Linked DNA regions of Lichenicola cladoniae. The protein of the gene in region 2 binds, or shares a complex with, the protein of the main gene of each other region. Links are inferred from orthologs where the notes say so. Each region holds a gene or a part of one and is shown on either strand. Other genes may lie near its edges.

Region 1 (7,172 bases), 2.8 Mb from region 2 along the record:
CGATGGGAAGAGCAACGCCGGAATTCCATCGTTTCAGTTCGACGGCTCTCCCGGGCCGCATCTTCCAGTCCGTGGTTCCAGCAGACCATCAGCCCGTATCGCTTAGTCCCGTGGTCATCTGCGCGGACGTTGCGTGATCACCCCTGTCGTCGAGCGCGCGAGCCCGGATGCGACCGCGTTCCTGCAGGGGTAGCTCGAGCCAGCGATAGGTGAGGTCGGCGGCGGTCAGGGTGGCGAGCGCTGCGATCATGAAACCCAGCGGCACGTAGGTTTCGCCGCCCGGCCCGGTACGCCGCATGACGTCGATCACGGTGAACCAGATCGGGATGTGGCACATATAGATCGAACAGGATCGCGCACCGATCCACAGCATCGACCGTCGGAGGCCCGGTTGGAGTCGAAACCAGCCCCTGCTGCTGACTGGCCGCTAACACCAGCAGGAAAGCCGCCCGATTGGTGACCGCCCAGGCCAGCGGGCGCAAATCGATCAGAATGAGCGGGAGTTGGCCCGGTGCCGACGGTCGAGGGTGTCGGCGTGCGGGATGTGCATGGTCCTTACCCACTCTGCCCCCTGGTGGCGCGTTACATCTCTTGCATCTCGACGCTTGGCTCGCTTGCATCTCGACCTTTGGCTCGCTTGCATCTCGACGCCCGGCGCTGGGGAACGTAAAGTGAACGGGATGGTTCGAACAGGCGCGTCGATGTCATTGACCCGGGATGCCAGGCCATGCCTGCCGATCAGGCGGTAACGCCAAGCCTGCGGCGGATCATCCATGTGGACATGGATGCCTTCTACGCGTCGGTCGAGCAGCGGGACGACCCGTCGTTGCGCGGCAAGCCACTGGCCGTGGGCGGTTCGCGCGAGCGCGGCGTGGTGGCGGCCGCAAGCTACGAGGCGCGCCGTTTCGGGGTGCGCTCGGCCATGGCGTCGGTCACGGCACGACGGCAATGTCCCGAGCTGATCTTCGTGAAGCCGCGCTTCGACGTCTATCGCGAGGTATCGTTGCAGATCCGCGGGATCTTCGCCGATTACACGCCCCTGATCCAGCCATTGTCGCTGGACGAAGCCTACCTCGACGTCACCCAGCCACTGCGCGATCTCGGATCGGCCACGGCGATCGCCGAGGAAATCCGGGCGCGTATCCGCGAGCAGACCGGACTCACCGCCTCGGCCGGGGTCTCCTACAACAAGTTCCTGGCCAAGCTGGCCTCCGACCACCGCAAGCCAGACGGACTGTTCGTCATCACGCCGCGATACGGTCCGAGCTTCGTCGAGACGCTGAAGGTCAGCCAGTTCCACGGGGTCGGGCCGGTGACGGCGGCCAAGATGGAGCGGCTCGGCATCCAGACCGGGATGGACCTGCGCGGCTGCACGATCGACTTCCTGGTCCGGCATTTCGGCAAGTCGGGGCCGCACTACCACGCCATCGCACGCGGCCAGGACGAGCGGCCGGTGGTGGCGGACCGCCTGCGCAAGTCGATCGGCGCGGAACAGACGTTCGAGCGCGACATCACCGGGTGGGACGAGGCGCTGGCCGCAATCCAGCCGGCGATCGACAAGGTTTGGGCCACCTACGACAAGGGCGGCCGGGGTGCACGGACGATCACCCTGAAGGTGAAATTTTCCGACTTCCGGCTCATGACCCGCGCAGCCTCGGGCAGCCGGCCCGTCGGCACGCGGAGCGAGCTTGCCATCGCCGCCGAAGGCCTGTTGCGGGCCGCGTTTCCGTTCGAGAAGAGCGTGCGGCTGCTGGGCGTCAGCATGTCCCGCTTCGAGGACGAACAGGCCGAGCAGACGGTCGGTGGCGAGGATCTGTTCAGCATCGTCGATCGCCCCGGTTCCTGACGCATTCGGGGCGAGCTGCTTTGACCACACACCGGTTCGATTGTACGATCCCACATCAATAATCGGGGATATCACGATGCGGATACGCTATTTGAGAGGCAGTTGCCTGTGCGCTGCGATCATTGGCGTGTCCAGCTTCGGAGCCCTCCTGTCGAACCCTGCCCAGGCCGCCGACCCGATCCGGATCGGCTATATTCCGGTGCTGGGCTCGTCTGCCCTGTTCGTGCTCGACGGCGAAGGCTGGGCAAAGCCGGCCGGGCTCACGCTGAAGCTGATCAGGTTCCAGGCCGGAACCCAGGCGATCCAGGCGCTGGCTGCGGGCCAGATCGACGCTTATGTCGCCGGTGTGCTGCCCTTGCTGGTCGCCCGGTCGCACGGGATCGACGTCAAGGTGGTTGCAGCCGGCGCGGTCGAGGAACTCGAGGTCGCCGCGCGCGGAAAACTCGCCACCGTCGCCCCCGCGGGCACCGGCCTGTCGAAGCGATTCGCCGCCTTCACCAAGGCGACCGGCCGCAAGCCGAAAATCGCCGCCCAGCCGGTGGGGTCGGTTCCGGACACGCTGCTGCGCTACTGGATGCAGGATCGCAATCACCTCGATCCGAAATCCGCCGACATCATCGGCATCGATATCGACGCGGCACAACAGGCGCTGCTGTCCGGCGCGGTCGATGCCGCCATCCTGCGCGAGCCTGCACTGACCGTCGTGCGGCACCGGTTGCCGGACGTGCAGCTCCTGGCGCACGGCAGCGACCTGATGCCGGACCAGCCCGGCTCGGTGCTGGCAATTGTTCGCCCCGATGCCCCGGATCGCGGTGCCTGGAAGGACAAGCTGGTCGGGCTGTTCGTGCGCGCGACCGACCTGATCAAGAGCAAGCCTGCGGAAGCGGCACCGTTTATCCTCACGGTCCTCGGCGGCGGCATCCTGAGCCAGTCGGTGATCGAGGAGGCGCTTGCGTCGCCGGACACGAAATTCATTTCCGACCCGGCGCGGCTCATGACGCCGGTCAAGGCGCTGCAGGATTTCGAGGTGGCGAACGGCACACTCAAGGAGGCTGTTCCGGTGGCATCGCTGTTCGACCTCGGCCCCTACAGCCGCATCACCCACTGACCGTCCGGCACCGTCAAATGCCTGTCCGGTTACGCCGCCCGAGCGCCTCGTCGTCACGATTGCTGCTCGGCGGCCTCGGCCTGTGCCTGCTGTTCGGCACCTGGGAAGCGGTCCTGCGGCTCGGGCTGGTGTCGCCGGGGCTCCTGCCACGACCGAGCGAACTGCCCGCCGCCTGGATCAGGGAGGTGCGCGGCGGCTTCTGGCTGCAGGCCATCCTCGACAGCCTGACGCACTATCTGCTGGGCGTGCTGATCGGCACCTGCCTCGGGATCGGGGCTGGCCTGGCATGCGGCATGCTCCCCCGCCTCGACGCGCTGACCAGCGGGCTGGTCAGGCTGCTCCGGCCGATTCCAAGCCTGGCATGGGTTCCGTTCGCCATCCTGTGGTTCGGCCTCAACACCGCAGGCGCCACCTTCGTCGTTGCGATCTCGGTGTTCTGGATCAACTTCTATGCGGCCCACGGCGCAGTACAGGCGATCGACCGGTCGCTGTTCGAAGTGGCCGATGCGTTCGGCCACGCCAGCGTGCTGGGCCGGCTGACCAAGATCGTGGTGCCGGCCTCGATGCCGGGCATCCTGGCGGGCCTGCGCACCGGGATCGGCCAGGCCTGGATGTCGGTCGTGGCAGCCGAATTGTTCGGCGTTCCTGGGATCGGCGCGCGCATGATGCAGGCGTCCAGCCTGCTCGCGACCGACCTGGTGGTGATCTACATGCTGACCATGGCGCTGCTCTACGCGCTCACTGACTCGGTCTTCATGCTGGTGCGCAACCGACTGCTCGCGTGGCAAAGATGACCGCGCCGCTGCTGTCGCTGCAAGACATCACCCTGTCCTACACCCAGGACGGCGCCACCACGACCATCCTTCAGGGCCTGGACCTCGCCGTTGCACCGGGGGAGTTCGTGGCGCTGCTGGGACCATCCGGCGTCGGCAAGTCGACCTTGCTTCGGGTCGCCATGGGACTGGTCGCACCCGGCAAGGGCTTGGTGCAGCGTCCTCCCGATCGCGTCGGCAACCGGCGCAGCGCGGCCCTGGTGTTCCAGGATGCCAAGCTGCTGCCCTGGCGCCGGGTGCGGGCCAATGTCGAACTCGGCCTCGAAGGGCTGCGACTGTCGCGAGCGGACCGGCACGATCGCGCCCTGCGCGCTTTGGCCCTGGTCGGACTCGAGGCGCAGGCCGGACGCTGGCCGCACCAGTTGTCCGGCGGCCAGCGCCAGCGCGTCGGCGTGGCGCGGGCGCTGGCCGTCGATCCGGACCTGCTGCTGATGGACGAGCCGTTCGGCGCGCTGGACGCGATCACCCGCGCGGCGCTGCAGGAGGAACTGCTGCGGATCTGGCTGCAGACGCGCAAGACCGTGCTGTTCGTCACGCACGACATCGACGAGGCACTGTTCCTGGCGGACCGTATCGTCGTGCTCGGCGGAACCCCTGCATCGGTGCGCGGCGAGCTCCAGGTCGGCCCGCGTCCGCGCGAACGCGACGACCCGCAGCATGCGATGCTCGGCCGGCACCTGCGCGCCCTGCTGACCGACGACCCTGCCGCCGGCGCCTGGCGCGGCGTCGATATCTGACCTGGATTCCGAGGAACGCCCGCGATGGACTTCATGGACCGCGCTACCCGACACCGGATTATCGGCCCGCACGTGGCGCCGGACGGATATTACGAAGCCAGCAAGCGGATGCCGTTCCTGGGGCAGGTCGCCTGCAGGACCGAGACGGTCGAGGCCGGAAGCTGGCAGGAGATCGTGCTCGACTACGAGGTGGGAGCGTCGGGCCTGGCGGACGGCGCCTGGATCAAGGCGACCTTCAAGTTCTACTCGGACTGGGCCTTGTTCCAGACCATCGATCCGACGGCTGCGAACTACATTTCCGCCGAATATCAGGCAGGCCGGCTCTTGCCCGGCCAGGAACCGGCAACGGTGCAATCGCTCTCGTGCCGCTTCGACCAGAAGGGCCATGAGAGACCCTTCCAGAAGGCCATCATCGTCGACGTGATCGACGGATATCTCAATCCCGGCGACCACATCCTGATCCGTCTCGGCGATCGCCGCGCCGGCGGACCCGGCACTCGCGTGCAGACATTCGTGGAACAGGATTTCCGGTTCAGGCTCTATATCGATCCGGTCGGGACCTCGCGCTTCAGCGCGGTGCCGGGCGATGTCGTCATGCAGATCGTCCCCGGGCCAGCCGAGCGACTGATCGTGACGGCGCCCCGGTTGATACGGCCGAACACCGCGATCCGCATCCATCTGCGCACCGAGGATGCCTGGGGCAACACCACCATCGACGGCGGCAACAGCGTCCTGCTCACCGCCCACCATGCCGACACGCCGCCGGTCGTCACGCACGCCGTCCTGTCCGACGATGGATGGGCGATTGCGACGGTCGACAGCCTGAAGCTGGACCAGCCGGGCGAGTTCAGACTGGACGCAAGCCTCGAGGGCAGGGCCCGGGTCCTGCCCGCCCACGCCTACGTCTCCGTCGATCCGGCCGCCCGGTTCGAGCGTATTTTCTACGGCGACCTGCATGTGCATTCCGACGACACGGTCGGCACCAACGACACCGTGTATAATCTCGGCTACGGCCGCGACGTGGCCGGGCTCGACGTGCTCGGCTACACGGCGAACGACTTCCAGATCACCGAGGCGCGCTGGAACCAGGCAGTCGCGCACGTCAACACGATGAACCAGGCCGGGCGCTTCGTGTGCTATCCCGGCACCGAATGGTGCGGCAACTCCTGCGCCGGCGGCGACCACAACGTGGTGTTCCTGCATGACCGCGTGCCGGAGTTTCCGTTCGACCGGAATGGCAACCTGGTGCGCTCGTTCGAGTGGAACGAGGAGATGGCGTCCGACCGGATCGAGCCGGGCGCATGGCCGCTCGAGGATGTCTACGCCACCTACGCGCACGATCCCGAAGGCCATCTGCTGATCCCGCATGTCGGCGGGCGGCGCTGCAATCTCGGCTGGCATCACCCGGCCCTGGAGCGGCTGGTCGAGGTCGGATCGGCGTGGGGCCACTTCCCGTGGCTGCTGCAGGATGCGGTGGCGCGCGGCTACAAGATCGGGGTTTCGGCGAACAGCGACGAGCATCGCGGCCGCTGCGGCGGCGGTGCACCCGGAACCGCGGTGTTCGGAACCAAGGGCGGGCTGACCGGCATCCTGGCGGACCGGCTGGATCGCGGCACGGTCGGGCAGGCGCTGCGGGCCCGGAACACCTTCGCGACCACCGGCGAGCGTTCGGTCGGACTGGCGTGGTCGGGCGCGCATCTGCAGGGCGACGAGTTCACCCAGGCGGGCGAGCTCCGCGTCGATTACCGGTTTCTCGGCGATATCGGCTTCGACACCATCGAGGCCTACGACCATACCGGCTGCATCTGGTCGCGCGACCTGCAGCGCGAAGCCGGCTTCTCGCAGCGCCGGCTCCGCGTCCGCTGGGGCGGTGCGCGTATCCGCGATCGCTATCGCTGGGCCGCCTGGCAGGGACGGATCACCGTCACCGGCGCCACCATCCTCGGGCACACGGCATTCGGCTTCGAGCACCAGGAGGAAACGATCCGTCGCAGTTCGCCGGTGACGGTCGATTTCCACTCCGACACGTTCGGCGACCGCGACACGATCGAACTCGAGCTGGATGCCATCGCCCGTGCGACCATCCTGGTCGAGGGAACCATCGGCGGCTACGTGAAGGTCGGCGACGCACGCGCCGGCAGTGGTTTCGTGCACCAGCCGACATTCCGGCTGGAAACCGATGGCCCGCATCTTCTCGAAACCGGTACCGTTACCGCGAACCTCGCAGGCGTAGACATGCATGTCTCCATCCAGCGTCTTGCCGACCAGGACATGCCGCGCGACGTGCAGGGGTCGTTCGTCATCGGTCCCGACAACGGTCCGCACGGTCATCGGCAGATCTATCTGGTCGGGCGCCAGCGTGACGGATCTGCGGTTTACACCTCGCCGCTGATCGTCATGTTCACCTAGCCGATTGCAAGGTCAGCCGTTCACCGCCTGCATGCCTGCTGCAGGATAACGTTCGCCACTGACCGAACCGGCCGGCAGAAGCCGGGCAATGGCATCCAGTTCATCGGTGCCCAGCACGAGGTCGGCCGAAGCGAGGTTTTCCTCGAGATACCGGACCTTCTTGGTTCCTGGGATCGGCACCACGTCGTCGCCCTGTGCCAGCACCCAGGCAAGCGCCAGCTGACCCGCCTTACAGCCCT
Region 2 (7,180 bases):
CAGATCGTGGTGTCGGCCGACAAGTCGCCGTCGGACCTGTCGGGCCTCGAGGACAGGCTGCGCACGCGGCTCGGCTGCGGCATGGTGGCCGACCTGCACGCGACCACGTTCGAGCTGCGCATCTCGATCCTGGAGGCCAAGGCCCTGGCATCCGGCGTCGCCGTGCCGCCGAAGGTGCTGGAATTCCTGGCGCACAAGATCACCACCAACGTTCGCGAACTCGAGGGCGCGCTGAACCGGATGATCGCCCACGCCAACCTGTTCGGCCGCTCGGTAACGCTCGATGCGACCCAGGAAGTGCTGCACGACATCCTGAAGGCGCATGACCGGCGCGTCACCATCGAGGAAATCCAGCGCAAGGTTTCCGAGCATTGGAACATCCGGCTGACCGACATGTCCTCGGCCCGGCGGGCGCGGGCAGTGGCGCGGCCGAGGCAGGTGGCCATGTACCTGGCCAAGCAGCTGACCAGCCGGTCGCTGCCGGAAATCGGCCGGAAATTCGGCAATCGCGATCATACCACCGTCATGCATGCGGTCAGCCGGGTGACCGAGCTGATGGAACGCGACACCGCCTTCGCCGAGGATGTCGAGCTGCTGCGTCGCATGCTGGAGAGCTGAGAAGCCGAACCGCCTCGCGGTGGCTGCCCAGGCTGGCACTCCGCGGATTGGACTGCTAGACCCGTTGTCCGTTTGCGATCCCGCTTTGACGCTTTATCCGGCGAGACCAGTCCCATGAAGTTCAAGGCCGATCGTGCGACGCTGCTGAAGGCACTCGCCCACATCCAGAGTGTGGCGGAGAAGCGAAACACCATCCCGATCCTGGCGAACGTGCTGATCGCGGTGCAGGGCGGGAAGCTCACCCTGACCGCGACCGACATGGAGATCGCCATCGTCGAGGAGGTGGCCGCCACCTCCAGCCGGGACGGATCCACCACCGCACCGGCGTCGGTTCTGTTCGAGATCGTACGCAAGCTGCCGGACGGTGCCGAGGTCGAGCTCGACCAGGCAGGCGGCGATGCGCCGTTGGCACTCCGGGCCGGGCGCTACGCCACCAGCCTGAACGTGCTGGGGGTGGATGATTTCCCCTCGATGACCGCCGGCACCCTGCCGCACCGCTTCATGATCGGTTCCGGCGTGCTGCGCGGCCTGATCGACCGCAGCCGTTTCGCGATCAGCACCGAGGAAACGCGCTACTACCTGAACGGCATCTACCTGCATCCGGCCAAGGGCGACACCGGCGACATGCTGCGCGCGGTAGCGACGGACGGCCATCGCCTGGCACGGGTCGAAACCGAGCTGCCGGCAGGGGCTGCCGGGATGCCCGGCGTGATCGTGCCGCGCAAGACCGTCGGCGAAGTGCGCAAGCTGCTCGACGAAGCCGGCGAGCAGGTCGAGATCGCGCTGTCCGACACCCGCATCCAGTTCACCATCGGCACCGTCATGCTGACCAGCAAGCTGATCGACGGCACCTTCCCGGAATACGAGCGGGTGATCCCGCGCGACAACGACAAGATCCTGCGCGTCGGCAAGAAGGATTTCTCCGATGCGGTCGCACGCGTCTCGGCGATCAGCCAGGAGCGCTCGCGCCCGGTGAAGCTCACCCTCGAGCGGCACCTGCTGACGCTCTCCGCTGCCAGTGCCGACCAGGGCACCGCCAAGGAGGAGCTCGACGAGGGCCGCGTCAGCTACGATTCCGGCCCGATCGAAATCGGCTTCCAGGCGCGCTACCTGAACGACATCACCGACCAGATCGAGAAGGACGTCGAGTTCGCCTTCTCGGACAGTGCGGCGCCGACCGTGGTGCGTGACGTGGATAGCCCGTCGGCGCTCTACGTGCTGATGCCGATGCGGGTCTAGGACCGAACCATCGAGGCAGATACGGACGCCGGGCCGCAGGACGCGTCGCGCCTGGTCCGGCTGGTCCTGACCGATTTCAGGAACTACGAGAGCCTGGCCTGGACCGTCGAGGGCCGGATCAGCCTGATCACCGGCCCGAACGGCAGCGGCAAGACCAACCTGCTGGAAGCGATCTCCCTGCTGGTGCCCGGGCGCGGCTTGCGCGGCGCCAGGATGGCCGATCTGCCCCGGCATGGGGCGGTGCATTGGGCAGTGGCCGCCAAACTCCATTCCGCCGGCGAAGCGCTCGAGATCGGCACCGGAACCGTGCCCGACAGCCAGGCCGGCCGGCGCGTATTCCGCCTGGACGGACAGCCCGTCCGGAACCGCAACGAGATCGCCCAGCGGCTTTCGGCGGTCTGGCTCACCCCGCAGATGGACCGGTTGTTCATCGAGGGCGCCTCGGGGCGCCGCCGCTTCCTCGACCGGCTGGTGCTGGCCCTGGAGCCGGGGCACGCCCGCGAGGTGGCGGCCCATGACGAGGCGATGCAGGGACGCAACCGGCTGCTGTCGTCCGGTCGCGCCGATGCGAGCTGGATCGGCGGGCTCGAACTGTCGATGGCGCGCCATGCCGTGGCCGCCGCGGCGGCCCGGCGCGCGCTGGTCGGGCGGCTGAACGCCCGGGCCGCGGGCCGGGAGGGCGATCCTGGCGGCAACGGATTTCCGGCGGCGCGGCTGATGCTGGCCTGCCCGATCGCCGAGCGGCTGGCACATGAGCCCGCGCTGGCCGTGGAGGATTGGCTGCGCATGACGCTTGCGGCCGCGAGGAGCGCCGACGCGCGCACCGGCGGCGCGTCGCTGGGCGCCCACAAGGCGGATCTGCTGCTGTCGGACATCGAGACCGGGCAGCAGGCCAGCACGGCCAGCACCGGGCAGCAGAAGGCGCTGCTGCTGGGCGTGGTGCTGGCACATGCGGCACTGATCGGCAGCCTGCGCGGCGACGCCCCGCTGCTGCTGCTCGACGAGCCGCTGGTGCATTTGGACGCGACCCGCCGGAACGCGCTGTTCGAGGCCCTCGCCGGCCTCTCGTCGCACGTGCTGATGACCGGGACCGATCTGGAACCGTTCCGTCCGCTGGAGGGCCTCGCCAGCCCTGTCGGCGCGCTGCAGGGACGCCTGCTGAACGCTGGTTCCGAGGCCTGGAAAAGCCTATAGTCGGTACACAAGATTCCCGACCGTTCTGGAGAACCCAACCGGCATGTCCGAAAACGCCGTTCCCGCCAATGTGCCTGATTCCGACACGCCGATTGCCGATCAGGCTACCCATGAGCTTCCTCCGGGCGGTGATTACGATGCAGCCTCGATCTCGGTTCTGAAAGGCCTGGACGCGGTCCGTAAACGTCCGGGAATGTATATCGGCGATACCGACGACGGATCCGGCCTGCATCACATGGCATTCGAGATCATCGACAACGCCGTCGACGAGGCCCAGGCCGGTCACGCCACGATCTGCAGCGTCGTGCTGAACGGCGACGGCAGCGTCACCGTGCGGGACAATGGGCGCGGCATCCCGACCGACATGCACATCGAGGAAGGCATCAGCGCCGCGGAAGTGGTGCTGACCCGGCTGCATGCCGGCGGCAAGTTCAACCAGAACAGCTACAAGGTCTCCGGCGGCCTGCACGGCGTCGGCGCGGCGGTGGTGAACGCCCTGTCCGAGACCATGGAAGTGCGGATCTGGCGCCAGGGGCTGGAGCACGTGATCCGGTTCCGGCACGGCGATGCGGTCGAGCCGCTGTCGATCGTCGGGCCGAGCGACGAGCCGCGTGGCACCCAGGTCACCTTCAAGCCGAGCGCCAAGACCTTCGCCCGCACCGACTTCGAGTTCCCGATCCTCGAGCGGCGCCTGCGCGAGCTCGCGTTCCTGAACTCCGGCCTCGAGATCAACCTGCGCGACGAGCGCCATGCGCCGGTGCAGGAACAGCATTTCCGCTACGAGGGCGGCCTGATCGCGTTCGTCCAGTGGCTGGACCGCGGCAAGATCGCCGTCGTTCCGGACCCGATCACCGCCGACGGCGCCGATGACGCGAACGGCGTGAAGGTCGAGTTCGCGCTGACATGGAACGACAGTTTCCATGAAACCATGCTGTGCTTCACCAACAATATCCCGCAGCGCGACGGCGGCTCGCACCTGGCCGGTTTCCGGCAGGCGCTGACGCGCGTGGTCGGCAAATATGCCGAGAGCATCGGCAAGAAGGACGCGCTGGCCTTGTCCGGCGAGGACATGCGCGAGGGCCTGACGGCGGTGCTGTCGGTCAAGGTGCCGGATCCGAAATTCTCCAGCCAGACCAAGGACAAGCTGGTCAGCTCGGAAGTCCAGCCGGTCGTGCACGCGGCGGTGGCCGATGCGATCTCGCATTGGTTCGAGACCCACCCGAAGGAAGCCCGCAGCATCGTCGCCAAGGTGATGGATGCGGCGGCGGCCCGCGAGGCGGCCCGACGGGCCCGCGAACTGACCCGTCGCAAGGGCGTGCTGGATATCTCGTCGCTGCCGGGGAAGCTCGCCGACTGCCAGGAGCGCGATGCAGCCAAGGCGGAAATATTCCTGGTCGAGGGAGATTCCGCCGGCGGCACCGCCAAGCAGGGTCGCGACCGGAAGTTCCAGGCGATCCTGCCCCTGAAAGGCAAGATCCTGAACGTCGAGCGGGCCCGCTTCGATCGCATGCTGGGTTCTGCCGAAATCGGCACGCTGATCACCGCACTCGGGACCGGTATCGGGCGCGGCGAGCCGGAGCAGGGCGGCTTCGCGATCAACAAGCTGCGCTACCATCGCATCGTCATCATGACGGACGCCGATGTGGATGGATCGCACATTCGCACGCTGCTGCTGACGTTCTTTTTCCGGCAGATGCCGGAGCTGATCGATCGCGGGCATCTGTATATCGCGCAGCCGCCGCTCTATCGCGCCAAGCGCGGCAACGACGAGCGGTATCTCAAAGACGACGCCGCACTCGAGCAGTATCTGCTCGACAAGGCGCTCAACAATGCGCAGCTGACCTATGCCGACGGCCGCAAGCTGGCCGGCAGCGATCTCGCGGCGGAAACGGTCTGGCTGCGCGAGGCGACGCGGGCGCTGCGCCGGCTGAGCGTGAAGGCGCCGGTCTGGATCCTCGAGCAGGCGGCGATCTCCGGCGCGCTGACCGGCGACGTGGCACGTTCGCAGTCGCGGGCCCAGGCCCTGGCCGCACGCCTCGACGCGGCATCGCCGGTGTCCGAGCGCGGCTGGAAAGTCTCGGCCGACCAGGACGGGCTGCAGTTCGGCCGCACCGTGCGCGGCGTGGGCGAGCTCTACCGGCTCGACCCGGTGACGCTGCGCAGTGCCGACGTGCTGTGGGCGGCCGAGCATGCCGAACTGCTGGAGAAGGATTTCGGCACCGAGGCGACGCTGACGCTCGACGGGAACATGCATGCGATGCCGGGTCCGGCGTCCGCCTACGAGCGCATCCTGACCCAGGGCCGCAAGGGCCTGGCGATCAACCGGTTCAAGGGCCTCGGCGAGATGAACGCCGATCAGCTCTGGACCACGACGCTCGACCCCGCCGTACGCACGCTGCTGCAGGTGCGGGTGGGCGACATCGAGAATGCGGCCCAAGTGTTCTCGACGCTGATGGGCGACGTGGTCGAGCCACGCCGCGACTTCATCGTCGGCAACGCGCTGAAAGTGGCCAACCTCGACGTCTGATCGCTGCCGACACGGTTTCCTCTGGTTCCATCGCAAGGCAGTCGGCATGGATGTTTCGGGCAGTACGGCAGGCGCTTCCCTCGATCCATCAAGCCGGGTGGCGCGTGGAGTGCTGCTGGCGTTCATCGCATTCGTTGCCTACTCGCTCAGCGACGCCTCGGTGAAGCTGCTCGCCGGATCGATCCCGGCGTTCGAACTGGTGTTCCTCGGCGCGGCGCTCGGGCTGCTGGCCGTGCCGATGGTCAAGGGCGCCGACGAACGCTGGAGCGACCTGCTCCGCTGCAGGAGCCGCCTGATGTGGTGCCTGCGCGCGGTGGCGGCCGTTGCCGGTTCGGTATTCTCCGTCATCGCCTTCACCATGCTCTCGATGGCCGAGGCGATGGCGCTGCTGTTCCTGATGCCGGCGTTCGTGACGATCCTGTCGGTGATCTTCCTCAAGGAGCCGGTCGGCTGGCGGCGCTGGTCTGCCGTTCTGGTCGGCTTCCTCGGCGTGCTGATCGTGCTTCGCCCGGGCCTGCAGCCGTTCACCATGGGTCATCTCGCCGCTATCCTCGGCGCACTGGCGGGGGCGGTCACCATCGTCATCCTGCGGGCACTCGGACCGACCGAGAAGCGCATCTCGCTGTATGGCGCCGGACTGATCGGGCCGATCGTCGCGAGCTTCCTGTTCGCGGCGCCGCATCTGGTCATGCCGACACCGCGCCAATGGATCTTCGTGCTCGGCTACGGGCTGCTCGCGGCGGCGGGAAACATTCTGCTGCAGCTCGCATCCGAGCATGCTCCGGCGAGCCAGGTGGCGCCCGCGCAATACAGCCAGATGCTATGGGCGGTGGCGCTCGATGCCCTGCTGTTCGGCATCGGCATCGACCTGCCGATGATCCTCGGTTCCATCGTGATCATCGGCGCCGGGCTGTTCACCTTCGAGCGCGAGCGGATCCGCAAACCTCGCTGGTGGAACCGCCACCCACTCATCCGCGCGCGCTAGATCCGGCCCGGGCATGCACATCATGCGCAAGCTGCTGCACGTCAACCTGTTCGAGATGAACTGCGTCAGCCACATCATGCACGGGATGTGGGTGCATCCCGACAATAACCGGCACCGGTTCAACGACCTCGATTTCTGGACCGAGACCGCGCAGATCGCCGAACACGGCACGCTGGATGCGGTTTTCCTCGCCGACGTCATCGGCACCTACGACCGCTTCCGCGACGGTCCGGAAACCGCCCTGCGCGAAGCGATGCAGATCCCGTCGAACGATCCGCTGCTGGTGATCCCGGCGATGGCGGCGGTGACGTGCCATCTCGGTTTCGGCGCCACCTTTTCCACCACCTACGAACCGCCGTTCGCGTTCGCGCGGCGCATGTCGACGCTCGACCACCTCACCAAGGGGCGGGTGGGGTGGAACATCGTCACGTCCTATCTGCCCAACGCGGCCCGCAATTTCGGGCATCCGGACGAGGTGCCGCACGATCATCGCTACGAGATCGCCGACGAATATCTCGACGTGCTCTACAAGCTCTGGGAAGGCTCCTGGGACGACGATGCGGTCGTCCAGGATCGCGAGCGTCGCATCTACACCGACCCGTCCAAGGTTCGCTACA
Region 3 (7,335 bases), 900 kb from region 2 along the record:
CTCGGCATCGCCACGCGGATGCTGTCCGGCGCGAGCCGCTCCATCAGGTGCCGACCGCGCCAGAACGGCAGCAGGCGGCGTACGGGATCGGCGAGATAGCCCGCGATCGCATCCTCGTCCGCGCGCGAATTGGCGGCGCGGTCGATCCTGCTGCCGGCGTAGAAATTAACGATGGGCGAGAGCCTGTCGCCTGCCATAAATGCCTCCGATGACCGCCCCGACCTGTTCGATCCGAAGCAGTCCGCTTCTCGTCGCCGCCTCTTGTCGCCGCCTCTTGTCGCCCATGGGGGCAACCGTGTTAAGGTCCGATCGGGAGGTCGGCAGCGGACGGGCGTCTTGCCAACCCGGTCAGGTCCGGAAGGAAGCAGCCGCAGTGAGTTTCCGCTCGGGTCGTTCGTTCGGCCTCCCACCAATCTGATGCACATGTCATCCAGCGACAACTCCGACCCTCGGGATACCGACGAGCACGGCATGGACGGTGCCTCGGGCCTGCCGGAGCCGCCACCCGCCGAAGGGCCCGGCCTGTTCGGCGATACGCTGGCGCCCCCACGGGCAGCACCGGCTCAGCCCGTCGCCATTGCAGCTTTAGCCCCGAAAACCCCCTATCGCGTCCTTGCGCGCACCTATCGCCCCGCCCGGTTCGACGACCTGATCGGCCAGGAGGCGATGGTGCGCATCCTGCGGCGCGCCTTCGCCGTCGAACGTGTCGCGCATGCCTTCATGCTCACCGGCGTGCGCGGCGTCGGCAAGACCACCACCGCCCGCATCATCGCCCGCGCCCTGAACTGCATCGGCGTGGATGGCACCGGCGGGCCTACTGCCGATCCGTGCGGGGTCTGCGCCAACTGCACCGCCATCCTCGCCGACCGGCACCCGGACGTGCTGGAAATGGATGCCGCGTCCCGGACCGGCATCGACGACGTGCGCGAGATCATCGAGGCGACCCGGTTCCGGCCGATGCAGGCGCGGATGAAGGTATTCATCATCGACGAGGTGCACATGCTGTCGCGCAACGCGTTCAACGCGTTGCTGAAAACCCTGGAGGAGCCTCCCGCCCAGGTCACCTTCATCTTCGCCACCACCGAATTGCGCAAGGTGCCGGTGACGGTGCTGTCGCGCTGCCAGCGCTTCGACCTACGCCGCGTCTCGCAGTCCGAGCTGTCGGCGCATTTCGCGGTGATCGCGGCCAAGGAAGGTGCGTCGATTACCGCCGAAGCCCTGGCGCTGATCGCCCGCGCCGCCGACGGTTCGGTGCGGGACGGGCTCTCGCTGCTGGACCAGGCGATCGCCCAGGGTGGCGACGGCAGTGACGATGGAACCGGCGACGGCACCATTCGCGCCGACCGGGTCGCGGACATGCTGGGACTGGCCGATCGCGGCCTGGTGTTCGACCTGCTCGACGCGGTGATGGCAGGCAAGCCGGCCGACGCGCTGGCGATCACCGATCAGGCGCATGCGCGCGGTGCCGATCTCGGACTGATGCTGGCCGACCTGCTCGAGCTGATCCACACCGTGTCGCGCCTGAAGGCGTTGCCGGCCCTGCGCACCAGCGGCGACTTGCCGGAAACCGAACGTGTGCGCGGAGCCGCCCTGGCGGATGCGCTGCCGGTGCCGGTGCTGGGACGGACCTGGCAGATGTTGCTGAAGGGCGTGGCCGAGGTCGAGACCGCGCCGGACCGCCGCGAGGCCGCCGAGATGGTGCTGATCCGGCTGTGCCATGTCGCCGACCTGCCGCCGCCCGGCGACCTCGTTCGCCAGTTGCAGGCAGAACAATCCTCTGGACACCGTGCCCCGCCGGCGCCGTTGGGACAGTCCAACCCCGGCCCGACGCTCCGTTCAGTGACCGGCGGCGGTGCCGCGCGGGCGCCCGCCCCGGAGCTGGACCGGGAGCCGGACCAGGACCGAATGGCGGCCCCGATGGCCGAGACCGTCGCCCCGCCGGTCGAGATGTCGGCACCTCCACCGCCCTCGCTCAAGAGCTGGCGCGAGGTGGTGGCCTTCATCGCCACCCGGCGCGAGGCGATGCTGCACGGGCATCTGCGCCATTGCGCCCATCTGGTCAGGTTCGCCGCCCCGGTGATCGAGCTCAGGCTGGAACCGCAGGCGCCGCGCGACCTTGCCCAGCGCCTGGCAAAGCTGCTCAGCGACGCGACCGCCACGCGCTGGACCATCGCCGTGGTCCGCGAGGCCGGCGAGCCGACGCTGGCCGAGCAGTCGGATGCGCTGGACATCACCCGGAGCCAGATGGCGGAAGCCCATCCGCTGGTGCAGGCGATCATGGCGGCGTTTCCGGGTGCCAGGCTCGGTGCGGTCAACGATGCGACGCTCGACGAATACGGACTGCCGCCGGAACCGATCGTTGCCCAGTCTCTACTCAACGACGCCGACGCTCCCGATATGGAGTTCGCACCGCTCGATTCGGAGCCGGTCGGGCTCGACGATCTCGACAACGAGGTCGGGCTTCCCGATCCATGACACGCGTTTTCAAGGACCACAGCGCATGAAGAACCTCGCAGGCCTGATGAAGCAGGCATCGCAGATGCAGGCCAAGATGGAAGAGATGCAGGCCGGTCTTGCCACTCTCGAAATCGAGGGTGCTGCCGGCGCCGGGATGGTGTCCGTGACGCTTACCGGCAAGGGCGACCTCAAGCGCATCCGCATCGATCCTAAGCTGGCCGATCCCGCGGAGATGGAAATGCTTGAGGACCTGATCATCGCGGCGCATGCGGAAGCCCGCCGTCATCTCGAGGTCCGTACGGGCGCCGAGATGGAGAAGGTGACCGGTGGGCTGAACCTGCCGGCCGGCATGAAACTGCCGTTCTGACGCGCTCCCGATGGGCGGGCCGGAAATCGAGCGGCTGATCGAGCTGTTGGCGAGACTGCCGGGGCTTGGCCCGCGCAGCGCACGGCGTGCGGCGCTGACCCTGTTGCGTCAGCCGCGCACCCGGCTGCTGCCGCTGGCGACGGCCATGGAGCAGGCGGCCAACAGCGTGCGCACCTGCGACGCGTGCGGCAATCTGGACAGCCGCAACCCGTGCTCCATCTGCGCCGACGAGCACCGCGACCACTCGATGGTCTGCGTGGTCGAAGGCGTCGGCGACCTCTGGGCGCTGGAGCGGGCAGGGGTGCATCGCGGGCTCTACCATGTGCTCGGCGGCACCCTCTCGGCGCTGGGTGGCACCGGTCCAGAGGATCTCAGCACTGCACCGCTTTTAGCGAGGCTCGCCGGGGGCGAGGTGCGCGAGGTGATTTTGGCGCTCGGCGCCACGGTCGAGGGTGCGACCACAGCCCACTGGCTGGCCGAGCGGCTGGCGTCGTTCGGTATCGCCATCACCCGGGTGGCACAGGGCGTGCCGATGGGTGGTGCGCTCGACGTGCTGGATGACGGCACGCTCGCGGCCGCCCTGATGGCCCGCCGCTCGTGACGGCGCCCGCATGAGCGTGATCTGGCCGATCCCATCCTCCGTCCCGCGCGCGGTGCTGGTCACCGGCGGCGCGGCGCGGCTCGGCCGGGCCATCGCCCTGGCATTCGCCGAATGCGGGTTCGCGGTGGCGATCCATTGCCGGCATGGCCACGAGGAGGCGCAGCAGACGATGGAGACCATCGAGGCGATCGGCGTGAAGGGCGTGCTACTGGAAGGCGACCTCTCGCAGGAGCATGAGGTCGCCGGCCTGGTCGGCCGCGCGGGAGCGGCGATCGGCCCGCTCGGCGTGCTGGTCAACAACGCCAGCACCTTCGAGCGCGACGAGTGGCACGATGCCGACCGCGCCTCCTGGGACCGGCATATGGAGCCGAACCTGCGCGCGCCGTTCAGGCTGATGCAGGATTTCGCCCGCGGGCTGCCGGCCGATGCCGAGGGCATGGTGCTGAACATGCTGGACCAGCGGGTCTGGTCGCCGACCCCGCATTTCGTGTCCTACAGCCTGTCGAAAGCCGGGCTTTGGGCACTGACCCAATCGATGGCGCTGGCGCTGGCGCCGCGGCGCATCCGGGTGAACGCGATCGGCCCCGGCCCGGCGCTGCCGAGCCCTCGCCAGAGCGATGCGCAGTTCCGGGCGCAATGCGAGAGCGTGCCGCTCGGACGCGGCACCAGCCCGGGCGAAGTGGCCCGCGCTGCGCTGTCATTGCTGTGCCTGCCGTCCGTCACCGGACAGATGCTGGCGCTCGATGGCGGCCAGCACATGCAATGGCATCCCGCACCGGGCGCCGGTGGAGCGTTTCAGGAATGAGCATGTTTCCACCATGGCCGGAGCAGCCGCCGCTGCGGCACGTGTTCCTGCGCGACCTGGTGATCGACGCGCATATCGGCGTCTATCCGCATGAAGAGAACGTCCGCCAGCGCGTGCGGGTGAATATCGGCTTCGGCGTGACGGACGAGCCGGGCCTGGCGATCGGCCGCGACGATCTCAGCCGGACGGTCTCCTACGAGCGCGTGGTCCAGCTGGTCAGGCGGATCATCGACGAGGGCCATGTACGGCTGGTCGAGACGCTGGCGGAGCGCATTGCCGCCGGGGTGCTGGCCGATGCCCGTATCCGCGTGGTCCGGGTGATGGTCGAGAAGCTGGACGTGTTCTCCGAGCTGGTCTCCGTCGGCGTCGAGATCGAGCGCCGCCAGCCATAGGCGCGGGCCGGGCGGCAACCAGCCTCGCATGTCCACCGTTGCCCTCGCATCGGGGGACAGAGAAGATGGATGTCGACGTCGCGATCATCGGCGGTGGACAGGCCGGGGTGCCGCTAGCGCGCTCGCTCGCCGAGGCGGGGCAGCAGGTCGCACTGATCGAGCGGGTTCATCTCGGCGGGTCCTGCGTCAATTTCGGCTGCACCCCCAGCAAGGCACTCATCGCCTCGGCCCAGGTCGCCTACGAGGCACGCAACGGCGAGCGCTGGGGCATCCGCATCCCGACCATCGATGTCGATTTCGGCGCGGTGATGGACCGGGTGCGCGGCATGGTCGCGGCGGCAAGGAATTCGCTCGACGACAGCATCGAGCAGGCGGCCAACCCGTGCCTGATCCGCGCTCATGGACGGCTCGCCGGCCGGGAGGATGGCCGGTTCGTTGTCGAGAGCGACGGCGGTCGGGTTCGCGCGCGCCGTGTGGTGCTCGATACCGGCACCCGCAGCCTGCTGCCGGACATCGACGGGCTCCGGACGGTGCCGCTCCTGACTGCGGAGAACTGGATCGACATGACCGTGCTGCCGGAGCGGCTGATTGTGATCGGCGGCAGCTACCTGGCACTGGAGTTCGGCCAGGCGTTCAGCCGGCTCGAGTCTGAGGTGGTGGTGCTCCAGAGCGGCAGCGCGCTGGCCGAACGCGAGGATCCGGACGTATCCTACGTCATTGCAAAATTTCTCGAGGCCGAAGGTCTGGAGATCAGGCTCGACGTCCGGATAGACCGCATCGAGCCGATCGACGGCGGCATCCGCGTGCATGTCGATGGCGTGGTGCTGGAAGGCACGCACCTCCTGGTAGCGACCGGACGCCGGCCCAATACCGATGATCTCGGGCTCGAGACACTGGGAGTCGCAACCGACCAGCACGGCATGATCGAGGTCGACGAGCGGTTGGCAACGACTGTCGCGGGGGTGTGGGCGGCGGGAGATATTCGCGGCGGCCCGGCCTTCACCCACACCGCCTATGCGGACTCCAAGGTAATACACGACCAGATCGTCGGCGACAGCCGCATGACCACCGAGCGGATCGTGCCCTATGCGATGTTCCTCGATCCCGAACTCGGCCGCGTCGGCATGACGGAGACCGAGGCACGCAAGGCGGGCCATGCGATCAGGATCGGTCGCAAGGACATGTCGACCAGCGGCAAGGCCAAGGAGGTCGGGCAGACCGCCGGCTTCATCAAGGTGGTGATCGACGCGGAGACCGACCGGTTCCTGGGCGCCGCATGCCTTTGCCACAACGGGTCGGAAGTCGTGCAGGTGTTCATAGCACTCATGAACGCGGGGGCGGGTGCCAACACGATCAAGAACTCGGTGGTCATCCACCCGACCATCGGCGAGGCCGCCAAGAATGCAGTGGTTGCCGCCTATACGTAGCCTCTCGGGACTTACCGTGCGCCGCGTCTTTCAAACGTGATCCGAATGCGGATCAAAGCGACCGGCGCGGCGCGAACCCGTTCCCAGAGCCTCCGTTCACTGGTTTCCCCCCGGAGTGTCCCTCATGTTTCTACGTATCGATAAGCTGCAAGCCGAGCTTCCCGCGCCGAAACGGCGGGACCCCAATGCCGCCGCTGCCTTGCAGGAACTGCTCGGCGGCAAATATGGCGAGATGTCCACCCTCGGGAACTACATGTTCCAGAGCTTTAACTTCCGCAGCAAGGACAAGCTGCGCCCGTTCTACAACCTCGTTGCCAGCATCACGGCCGAGGAACTCGGGCACGTCGAACTGGTCAGCAACGGCGTTGCCATGCTGAACAACGGTCCCGACAATGACGGCGACAGCGTCGATGGCGGCGATATCTCGGGCGCGCCGTTCGAGGACATGAAGGACATCCGGCTCGCGGCAGCGTTCCTGTCGGGCGGTGGCGGTTCGGCCCCGGTCAACAGCAATGGCGCGTCGTGGAACAACGACTTCGTCACCAGCACCGGCAACGTCGTCGTCGACCTGCTGCACAATTTCCACCTCGAGTGCGGCGCCCGCCTGCACAAGCTGCGCGTGTATGAGACGATGACCGATCCGACCGGTCGCGAAGTCTGCGGCTACCTGCTGGTACGCGGCTCGGTACATGCTCATGCCTATGCGCTGGCGCTGAAGCAGATCACCGGCGTGGCGATCGAGAAGTTCCTGCCGACACCGAACATCAATCTCGACAAGATCCCGGAGTGCCAGAAGTACCTGAACGAGGGCTCGCATCGTCGCCTCTATACGTTCAGCCCGAACGACTACAAGGAGATGTCGGGCATCTGGGGCAATGGCGAGATGGCGCTGCCGGGCGATCCGCCGGGTGAGCTCGTCGTGGTCGATGGTGCACCCGAAGGCGGCAAGATCCATCAGCTGACCGGCGTCCCGTCCGCGTTCACGCCGGACTACGCGCCGCAGGAAATGTTCGAGATCGCCTCCAAGCTCTACAAGAAATCCCGTTAATTCAACTGCCTGCTCGGATGCACCTCGATCGTGGGTGCATCCGGCATCGCGTTTCAGCTTCAATCAAGGAAAACAATCATGGACGGTGACGCATCAACCGGAGACACGGTGCACGAAATCTATCATGTCGGCCTGCGCAACCAGCATGCGCTTGAGATGAGCGCGATCGAGCTGTGCGAGCGCCAGATCGAGCGCATCGAGAACTACCCGGAAATGAAGCTGCGGCTGCAGCAGCATC

The links.
Region 1: the proteins of dnaN (region 2) and dinB are in contact, whole or in part, in a solved structure (PDB 1OK7), measured with the Escherichia coli proteins. The link is inferred for Lichenicola cladoniae from one-to-one orthologs.
Region 3: the proteins of dnaN (region 2) and HN018_RS04825 are in contact, whole or in part, in a cryo-EM structure (PDB 8GIZ), measured with the Escherichia coli proteins. The link is inferred for Lichenicola cladoniae from one-to-one orthologs.

The regions. Positions count from the first base shown.
Region 1 is NZ_CP053708.1:4,763,684-4,770,855, reverse strand. Bases 1-2,786 are described here. They hold dinB (DNA polymerase IV), read left to right. Parts: upstream 1-727; coding sequence 728-1,846; downstream 1,847-2,786. Other genes in these bases: HN018_RS21665 (ABC transporter substrate-binding protein), read left to right, coding at 1,923-2,786; HN018_RS21675 (hypothetical protein), read right to left, coding at 89-373. Also shown: more of HN018_RS21665, read left to right, coding at 2,787-2,954; HN018_RS21660 (ABC transporter permease), read left to right, coding at 2,972-3,748; HN018_RS21655 (ABC transporter ATP-binding protein), read left to right, coding at 3,745-4,524; HN018_RS21650 (hypothetical protein), read left to right, coding at 4,549-6,933; HN018_RS21645 (aldo/keto reductase), read right to left, coding at 6,946-7,172. UniProt on the Escherichia coli protein: Poorly processive, error-prone DNA polymerase involved in translesion repair and untargeted mutagenesis. Copies undamaged DNA at stalled replication forks, which arise in vivo from mismatched or misaligned primer ends.
Region 2 is NZ_CP053708.1:1,970,271-1,977,450, forward strand. Bases 1-2,794 are described here. They hold dnaN (DNA polymerase III subunit beta), read left to right. Parts: upstream 1-732; coding sequence 733-1,857; downstream 1,858-2,794. Other genes in these bases: dnaA (chromosomal replication initiator protein DnaA), read left to right, coding at 1-618; recF (DNA replication/repair protein RecF), read left to right, coding at 1,867-2,794. Also shown: more of recF, read left to right, coding at 2,795-3,051; gyrB (DNA topoisomerase (ATP-hydrolyzing) subunit B), read left to right, coding at 3,095-5,578; HN018_RS09120 (DMT family transporter), read left to right, coding at 5,625-6,563; HN018_RS09125 (LLM class flavin-dependent oxidoreductase), read left to right, coding at 6,577-7,180. UniProt on the Escherichia coli protein: Confers DNA tethering and processivity to DNA polymerases and other proteins. Acts as a clamp, forming a ring around DNA (a reaction catalyzed by the clamp-loading complex) which diffuses in an ATP-independent manner freely and bidirectionally along dsDNA.
Region 3 is NZ_CP053708.1:1,066,023-1,073,357, forward strand. What follows is about bases 1-2,949. They hold HN018_RS04825 (DNA polymerase III subunit gamma/tau), read left to right. Parts: upstream 1-423; coding sequence 424-2,475; downstream 2,476-2,949. Other genes in these bases: nudC (NAD(+) diphosphatase), read right to left, coding at 1-197; HN018_RS04830 (YbaB/EbfC family nucleoid-associated protein), read left to right, coding at 2,501-2,824; recR (recombination mediator RecR), read left to right, coding at 2,835-2,949. Also shown: more of recR, read left to right, coding at 2,950-3,425; HN018_RS04840 (SDR family oxidoreductase), read left to right, coding at 3,436-4,230; folB (dihydroneopterin aldolase), read left to right, coding at 4,227-4,622; HN018_RS04850 (mercuric reductase), read left to right, coding at 4,688-6,049; HN018_RS04855 (manganese catalase family protein), read left to right, coding at 6,174-7,097; HN018_RS04860 (ferritin-like domain-containing protein), read left to right, coding at 7,176-7,335. UniProt on the Escherichia coli protein: Part of the beta sliding clamp loading complex, which hydrolyzes ATP to load the beta clamp onto primed DNA to form the DNA replication pre-initiation complex.